DNA from 2 places in the Yoonia rosea genome. Region 2 is predicted to be linked to the other one. Evidence: riboswitches for the same ligand, from Rfam matches in the RefSeq annotation. Region 2 holds a riboswitch; the other holds the start of a gene.
The links. A riboswitch is a leader RNA that binds a small molecule or an ion and turns the genes downstream of it on or off. The one in region 2 is predicted to bind thiamine pyrophosphate.
Positions count from the first base shown of each region.

Region 1: it holds a riboswitch for thiamine pyrophosphate, as region 2 does, so the genes downstream of both, thiD (bifunctional hydroxymethylpyrimidine kinase/phosphomethylpyrimidine kinase) here and thiB (thiamine ABC transporter substrate binding subunit) in region 2, are expected to answer to the same signal.

Region 1 is NZ_FTPR01000001.1:68,158-72,329, reverse strand. Features, by position in the region: gene B0B09_RS00355 (mechanosensitive ion channel family protein) at 1-1,205, shown strand, start outside; tRNA gene B0B09_RS00350 (tRNA-Gln) at 1,269-1,343, shown strand; TPP riboswitch at 1,766-1,869, shown strand; gene thiD (bifunctional hydroxymethylpyrimidine kinase/phosphomethylpyrimidine kinase) at 1,927-2,706, shown strand; gene B0B09_RS00340 (FAD-dependent oxidoreductase) at 2,703-3,683, shown strand; gene thiS (sulfur carrier protein ThiS) at 3,661-3,858, shown strand; gene B0B09_RS00330 (thiazole synthase) at 3,860-4,172, shown strand, end outside.
Region 2 is NZ_FTPR01000002.1:276,029-280,200, forward strand. Features, by position in the region: gene B0B09_RS12590 (thiamine/thiamine pyrophosphate ABC transporter permease ThiP) at 1-550, opposite strand, end outside; gene thiB (thiamine ABC transporter substrate binding subunit) at 526-1,515, opposite strand; TPP riboswitch at 1,553-1,654, opposite strand; gene aroC (chorismate synthase) at 1,745-2,848, shown strand; gene B0B09_RS12605 (DMT family transporter) at 2,867-3,727, opposite strand; gene B0B09_RS12610 (HU family DNA-binding protein) at 3,881-4,171, opposite strand.

The sequences.
Region 1 (4,172 bases), on a different contig from region 2:
CCGAGACCTCTGCCCAGCAGGACGCGGCCATCGCCCAGCGCATCCGCGAAATCCTTGGCGAATTGGGAAACTATGAAGACGTGACCGTCACGGTCAGCGAAGGTGTGGTGACACTGCGCGGCACAACCACCTCGACCGTTGAGGCGGTTGCTCTTGATCCGCTGGCCGCGCGTGTTGCGGGTGTCGTTGCGGTACGTAACCAAGTGACCGAAACAACCGATATCGGCGACAGGCTGAACCCCGCAATCGACCGGTTCAGGGCGCGTCTGGACCAGTTTATTACCTTTATGCCGCTCGCGCTGATCGCTGCCGCGGTCTTTGCGCTTGTGGTGTTTTTTGGCTTTGCACTGGCGCGGATGCGCCAACCGTGGGAACGGCTCGCGCCGAATACCTTTATCGCCGAGATTTACCGCCAGCTTTTGCGGATCGCTTTTGTGATCTTCGGCATCGTCATCGCACTCGATATCCTCAATGCCACAGCACTGCTAAGTACGATTCTGGGGGCTGCTGGGATCATCGGTCTGGCATTGGGCTTTGCGGTGCGTGACACGGTGGAAAACTTTATCGCCTCGGTTATGTTGTCATTCCGCCAACCCTTCCGCCCCAATGACACGGTCGAGATCAATGGCGATACCGGCAAGGTCATCCGCCTGACCAGCCGCGCGACGATTCTTTTGTCCTTTGACGGCAACCACATCCGCATTCCGAATTCGTCTGTCTTCAAAAGCCGGATCATCAATTATACCCAGAACGCCGAGCGTCGGTTCATGTTCTCGATCATCGTTGAACGCGATACCGACCTGCAAGCGGCGCGTGCGATGGTGGAACAGACGGTGCAGGATCTTCCATTCATTCTGGCCGAGCCCGCCGCACAAACCTGGATCGAGGCGTTGCACGCGTCAGGTGTCGAGCTCGTGGTGACTGGCTGGGTTGACCAGAACGAGACATCCATCGTGCGTGCCAAAGGTGAAGCGCTGCGGCAGGTAAAGCTTGCCATACAAGCCGCCGGCATTGTGATTCCCGATGCGACGCAAGCCATTCAACTGACGAGAGAGACCAAAGCGCTCCCACAAGAGCTTCAGGAAAGCACGCAAGTGGAAACTGTCGAGGCCAGCGAAGACGCCGCATTGGACCGGATTGTGGACGCTGAAAGGCAAGAAGAAATCACCGAAGATTTGCTGCGTCAGGACAGCCTGAAAGAATAGCACATTTCTTTGCAAACGGGGCTTGAACCAATCCCGCCTTCGCAGTATCTAGCCCCACGCTGATGGGATGTAGCCAAGTGGTAAGGCAACTGTTTTTGGTACAGTGTACCGTAGGTTCGAATCCTACCATCCCAGCCAGCCTTTCCTCTGATTTGTAGTCCCGCGTGCTTGCAGCCGTTTTTTGGCGTGCTTCTGGGCCCTTCCTGCGAGCGATTTCCGGCAGAAACGCGAACGTGAGCACAAAACTGGCTCATTCTGGCCCGCAGTCTCCGTTTGCGATTACGACGGTACGCGCTTGGCGCAGTGTTGGAGGTACTCGCTTAGGTCTGCGCGCGCGCAGCCCTGAGAATTACGGCATGAGCCAGCAGATCTGCGTTGCGGGAGAGCACGACAAGCGGTCATTCATATCAGCAATCAGCCGCCGTTTGGTGTCGCGTTGTAGAAAACACATAGTCGCGCCCTGTTACCTTTTCGAATCCCATGGTCGTGAACCTTCCAAACAGGCTTCCTGAGATCATTTATCCATTTGACGCGTCTGAGCGATCAAGGTACCGTCAAAGCCATATCTGTTGGGGTGCCCCTATCCGGGCTGAGATGCACATGCTGCAAACCCATTGAACCTGAACCGGTTAGGACCGGCGGAGGGAACAGCTTGCGAACGATGCATCCGTTTTGGGCTACGCTCTCTGCCATCCTGACCCCTGAGCCAAGGGACGACGACATGGCAGCGAGGGCGTTAACGATTGCCGGATCCGACTCTGGTGGCGGGGCTGGTATTCAGGCTGATCTCAAGGCCTTTTCGGCAATGGGTGTTTATGGCGCCTCTGTTGTGACTGCGGTCACCGCACAAAACACCAAAGCTGTGACCGCCATTCATCCGATCCCCGATGACGTCGTTGTCGCACAAATCAAAACCGTTCTGGATGATATCCATATTGACGTGGTCAAGATCGGGATGCTGGGGACACCATCGTTGATTGCTGCGGTGGCGGATGCGCTGGCGGGCTATGACGGGCCGGTTGTGCTTGATCCCGTAATGGTTGCCAAATCAGGTGATACGCTGCTGGCAGATAGCGCGATAGATGCGTTGAAATCCTCACTTTTCGCACGCGCGACCCTGCTGACACCCAACCTGCCTGAAGCAGTAAAGCTGGTCGGCGAGGACAGCACGCAGGCGCAGGCGAACGCCCTTCTGGACCTTGGTGTCGGTGCAGTTTTGATGAAGGGCGGGCATGCAGACGGAGAGACCTGCACCGACCATCTCGTCTCACAAACAGGCACGCAGGCGTTTTCGGCCCCTCGTGTCAACACCCGCAACACCCACGGCACAGGATGTTCCTATTCCTCGGCCATCGCCGCGGGCTTGGCGCAGGGTATGGGGTTGAGCGATGCGGTCTCGCGTGCGCACGCTTGGCTACATAAAGCGATTTTGCATGCCGATGAATTGCACGTCGGGCATGGTCATGGGCCAATTCATCACTTTCACGCGCTTTGGACATGAGCGGCCCCTTTACCATTCTGGGCGGCGGCGTGTGCGGCCTTGCCATGGCGGCAGAACTGTCGTCACGCGCAGCGCAGGTCACGGTTATTGATCCCAAAGGCGCGCCTGGCGATCATGCCTGCTCTTGGTGGGCCGGCGGCATGCTTGCGCCCGATTGCGAAGGGGTAAGTGCAGAGCCCGAGATCGTACGCCAAGGCCGCAAAGCTGCAAAGTGGTGGGAACACCAAGGCGGGGCAGTGCATCACGAAGGCACACTTGTTGTCGCGCTGCATCGCGATCAAAGCGATCTGGCAACCTTTGCACGCCGTGCGCCGAGGGCAACACCGCTGTCCAGAACGCAGATCGCTGACCACGAGCCGCATCTGGCAGACCGCTATTCCAAGGCACTGTTTTTGGCAGATGAGGGGCATCTTGATCCGCGCGCGACGCTGACCTCTCTGCATGCCCGGCTCAGAGAAAGGGGCGTGCGTTTTGACGCGGATATCAATGGTCAGGTGATTGATTGTCGGGGCCTTGCTGCGCGCGACACGCTCACGGATTTGCGCGGCGTGAAAGGCGAGATGCTTGTGGTGCGCTGCCCTGACGTGACACTTTCACGCCCCGTCCGGCTGCTTCATCCGCGGTTCCCACTGTATATCGTGCCGCGCGGTGATGGTATTTTCATGCTGGGTGCCACCCAGATCGAAGCAGGCGAACGCGGGCGCGCGACGCTGCGGTCTGTCATGGAATTGATGAATGCCGCCTATGCCCTGCACCCCGCTTTTGGCGAGGCGGAATTGCTGGAAATTGGCGTTGATGCACGCCCGGCCTTTCCAGACAACCAACCGCGCATTCGGCGGATCGGGGATACAATTTACGTAAATGGCTTGTTTCGGCACGGTTTTCTGCTCGCACCTGCATTGGCGCAAATGACGGCGGATCTGGTGCTGGACGGCAAGATACCGGAGGTTTGGTATGAAGATCATCGTGAACGGTGAGGCGCAAGAGACCCGTGCGCCCACGCTAGCGGCGCTGCTTGGTGAGCTTGGAAAAAGCGAGGCGAAAGTGGCCACTTCGGTCAACGAGGTGTTTGTCCCAAAACATCAGCGCGCAGACCACGTCTTGCATGAAGGGGATCGCGTCGAAGTCGTTGCTCCCCGACAAGGAGGATAGAATGCCTACGTTTTACGGAACCGAAGTCCTATCCCGGCTGATGTTGGGCACCGCACAATACCCTTCGCCTGCGATTCTGGCGGAGGCGTTTCGCCGTTCGGGCGCGGGGATTGCCACGGTCTCTGTGCGGCGCGAGGCAGGCGGCGATGAAGCAGGGCAGGATTTCTGGACGTTGATCCGCGACCTCGGGGTCGCCGTGCTTCCCAACACGGCAAGCTGTTATTCGGTGCGCGAAGCCGTGACCACGGCCCAGATGGCCCGCGAGCTGTTTGACACCAACTGGATCAAGCTTGAGGTCATTGGCCACGCCGATA
Region 2 (4,172 bases):
AACGAAGCATCGGCCATTCGAGTAACCTACCAACCGGCGCATTCAGCGATGCCGCAAGGCGAAACCGCTCGGCGGGGATGGAGAGCCAGCCTTGCAAAATAAACCGCACCGCCAAGGGCATGTTAAAGAACACGTGGGCCAATACCACACCGTGTAAACCGAAAATCGAAACGGGCTGAAACCCCAGCCAGACCAGGCCATCATTCAAAAGACCGCCGCGGCCAAAAATCGCCAGAAGACCAAGCACCGCAACAATGACCGGCAGGAGGAATGGTGCCCCCAGAAGGGTAATCAGCAAATCCCGTCCGTAGAAACCACGCCGTGCCAAAGCCCGCGCGACAGGAATGGCAAGCAGGACACTCAGCAACGCAGACAGAAACGCCTGTACAAGCGTAAACCGGACAGCCGCCCAATCCGCAGGGGCCAGACCGCCCCCCCATTCGGCACGCCAGCCAACAGCGGCCAACGTGCCAAGTGTGAGCACAAGCACCAGCGCCGCAGCTGCGACGCCGGGCCCGCGCGGCGTTACTGGGACAAGGCTGTGCGCCATTCGTCCAAGGCCGCATCACGCATGGCGGCTGCATCTTCCGATGACAACAACAGCGATGTTTCCGGTGTCATCAACGTCTCGAACCCGTCAGGCAGGCCCGCAGCCGGAATGACCGCAGGATACATCCAGTTTGTTGTGGGGATCACGATTTGAAACGCATCCGACACCATGAAAGCGAGGAATTGATCCGCCAGTTCCGGCTGATCGGTGCCTGCGACTTTGCCCGCCACTTCGACCTGCATGTAGTGCCCTTCATCAAAGGCCCATGCGGCCTTGCTGTCGTCTTCCTCAGCAATCAGGTGGTAGGCAGGCGACGTCGTGTAGGACAAAACCGCATCTGCCTGCCCGTCAAGGAACATGCCGTAGGCTTCGGACCAACCCGGCGTCACGGTTATGATGTTGTCGGCCAGATCCGCCCATAGCGTTGCGGCTTCATCGCCGTAAGCGGCCTTCACCCACATCAACAGACCCAGACCGGGGGTGGAAGAGCGGGGGTCCTGAATGACAATCTGGATGTCACTGTCGGCCAAAGCGCGCAGGGATGTCGGCGCTTCCGCACCTGCATTTGCGACGAAAGCGAAATAGCCCCAGTCGAACGGCAGGAAATCCGCGTCATCCCATGCGACAGGCAGATCAAGGTCGGCCACGACGCCATGCGGCGCGAATAGTCCCGTCTCGCGCGCAGCGGCGGTCAGGTTTGTATCCAAACCCAAGACGATATCGGCCTCCGTGCGCGGCCCTTCCAGTTGCAGACGGGCCAGCAAGGATGCCCCATCACCAGCGCCCACAAATTGCAGATCACAGGCGCATTTTGCCTCGAAGGCGGCCTCAATCGCAGGGCCGGGGCCCCATTCGGTGGTAAAGCTGTCATATGTCATGACTTGCAGCACGGGCGTGTCAGCCACTGCGCCTGTGGCACAAAGGGCTAGTCCCGCGACAACTGGCAGATATCTGGTATTCTTCATCGTATCCTCCAAATGCGAAGGGCGGATTGGGGGGATAGCGGGATTGCCATACCTTCCCTCCGCCGGTCTTAACCGGTTCAGGTTCAACGGGTCCGCGTGCGACGCATCTCAGCCATGATTGGCCCCCCGAGGTAAGCCTTTGGTATTGCGGAATAGGGCAAAGGACAAGGGAAACCTCTTGAGCCTGATTGTCACCCCCGCTAGACCCCATGAGCAAAGGGAGATGCCCATGTCGATCAACAGCTTCGGACATTTGTTTCGTTTCACCACTTGGGGTGAAAGCCATGGGCCCGCCTTGGGGGCCACTGTTGACGGCTGCCCACCGGGTGTGCCGCTTGAGGCGCCAATGATCCAGCAGTGGATGGATAAACGCCGCCCCGGCCTGAACAAGAACACAACCCAACGGAATGAACCCGATGCGGTCAAAATCCTGTCCGGCGTCTATGAGGGCAAGACAACCGGTACGCCGATCCAGTTGATGATCGAAAACACCGACCAGCGGTCAAAGGACTATGGCGATATCTTGAACACCTTCCGGCCCGGCCATGCGGATATCACCTATCACCAGAAATACGGGTTGCGCGATCCCCGCGGCGGCGGGCGGTCATCCGCGCGCGAAACCGCATCGCGCGTCGCCGCTGGCGGTGTAGCGCGTGAAGCGATCAAGGCGATTGCGCCGAACGTACAGATCAAGGGCTATATGACCCAGATGGGGACCAAAGCGATTGACCGCAGCAAGGTCGACTGGGACCAGATCGACCAGAACGATTTCTTCTGTCCTGACGCCGAAGCAGCGGCAGAGTGGAACGACTATCTGGCATGGCTGCGCAAGGACGATCACAACTCGGTCGGTGCCATCATTGAGGTCGTGGCGCGCGGCGTGCCTGCGGGCATTGGTGCACCGGTTTACGCCAAGTTAGACACTGATCTGGCTGCGGCGATGATGTCGATCAACGCGGTCAAAGGCGTTGAGATCGGCGAGGGCATGGCAGCGGCGGCGCTAACCGGACGGGACAATGCCGACGAGATTTTCATGGGGCCGAATGGGCCGGAATATTCGTCAAATCACGCGGGCGGCATCCTTGGCGGGATCAGCACAGGGCAGGACATTGTCGTGCGCTTTGCGGTGAAACCGACGTCTTCGATCCTGTCACCGCGCAAGTCGATCCGCATGGATGGCACACCGACCGAAGTGGTGACCAAAGGGCGGCATGATCCTTGCGTCGGTATCCGCGCAGTGCCTGTCGGCGAAGCGATGATGGCCTGTGTGATCCTTGATCATCTGCTGCTGGATCGTGGGCAAACTGGCGGGGCGCGCGGGAAAATCGGGTAAGGTGGATTTCAATCCACCTTACTGTTTGGACAGTTGTACCGCCAAAATCCCGCCTGCGATAATCGCGACACCCACGATATCCAGCACGCCGATCTTTTCGCCCAGAATGATCGCAGCGGTCGCGACCCCCAGAAACGGGTTCAGAAAGTGAAAGGTCGAGGCCTTGACGGCACCGATCCGCCCCACCAGCAAGAACCAGACCACGGTGGCCAGTAATCCGGGCACAATCGTCGTATAGATAAAGGCGACAACCAGTTGCCAGTTCCACGTGACATCCCAAACCTCAATCGTCAGGGCAGGGACCCAGAGCATCGCGCTGCCCACTAGCATCTGCAACCCCACGATCATTAACACATTGCCACCCGAGGACGCGCCGGCGACAGCCAAAGTGGCAACAGTCAAGGACACCACCCCAATCACGCACAGCACAATCCCGAAGACATCAACACCGCCTTGCAGCCGTGCGCCCATAATCAGGACCACGCCAATCACACCCGCAATCAGCCCCGCAATGCCCAACGGACGCACGGTGTTGCCAAAAACCAACCACCCCGACAACGCCACCAAGAGCGGCATCGTGGACGCGATAATCGCCGCCAGCGACGCGGGGATCGTCTGCATCGCAACAAAATTCAAACCCAGATAAAGCGCGTTCTGGCAGACCCCAAAGATAACGACACCCTGCCATTGGCGGCGGGTCAGCCGCGCGGATTGGCCCAGCACCCAGGCAATACCGACACCGAGCAGACCCGAGATCAGGAACCGCAATGCCAGCGCGCTCAGAGGCGGCGCATAGTCCACGATCACGCGGGCAGAGGTGAATGCCGACGACCACATCAGCGCGAACGCCAACCCCATCGCGATTGCTTTGATGTCCATGTGATCCCCTTTGGTGCCGAGTTACGCCCAGCGTACGGCTGATTGCAAGGCTCGACTGTTGTCGCGCCGCACTGCGTATCCCGAAACGAAAAAGGCCGCCTTAACCGGCGACCTTTCCCAAACTCTGCATCCGGCCCAAGGGCCTGCGATGGCTTAGCCGTTCACGCTGTCTTTCAGCGCTTTTGCGATTGTCATTTTGACAACCTTGTCGGCTTCTTTCTTGATCTGCTCACCCGTGGCAGGGTTGCGGACCATACGCTCTGGGCGCTCGCGGCAATAGATCTTGCCAACACCTGGAAGTGTCACAGCACCGCCGCCGGAAACTTCTTTGGTGATGATGTCTGTCACAGCATCAAGCGCAGCACCGGCTGCTTTTTTGTCCATGCCTGTTTCTTCTGCAAGTGCAGCAACCAGCTGCGCCTTTGTCATTGGTTTTGTCGCCATT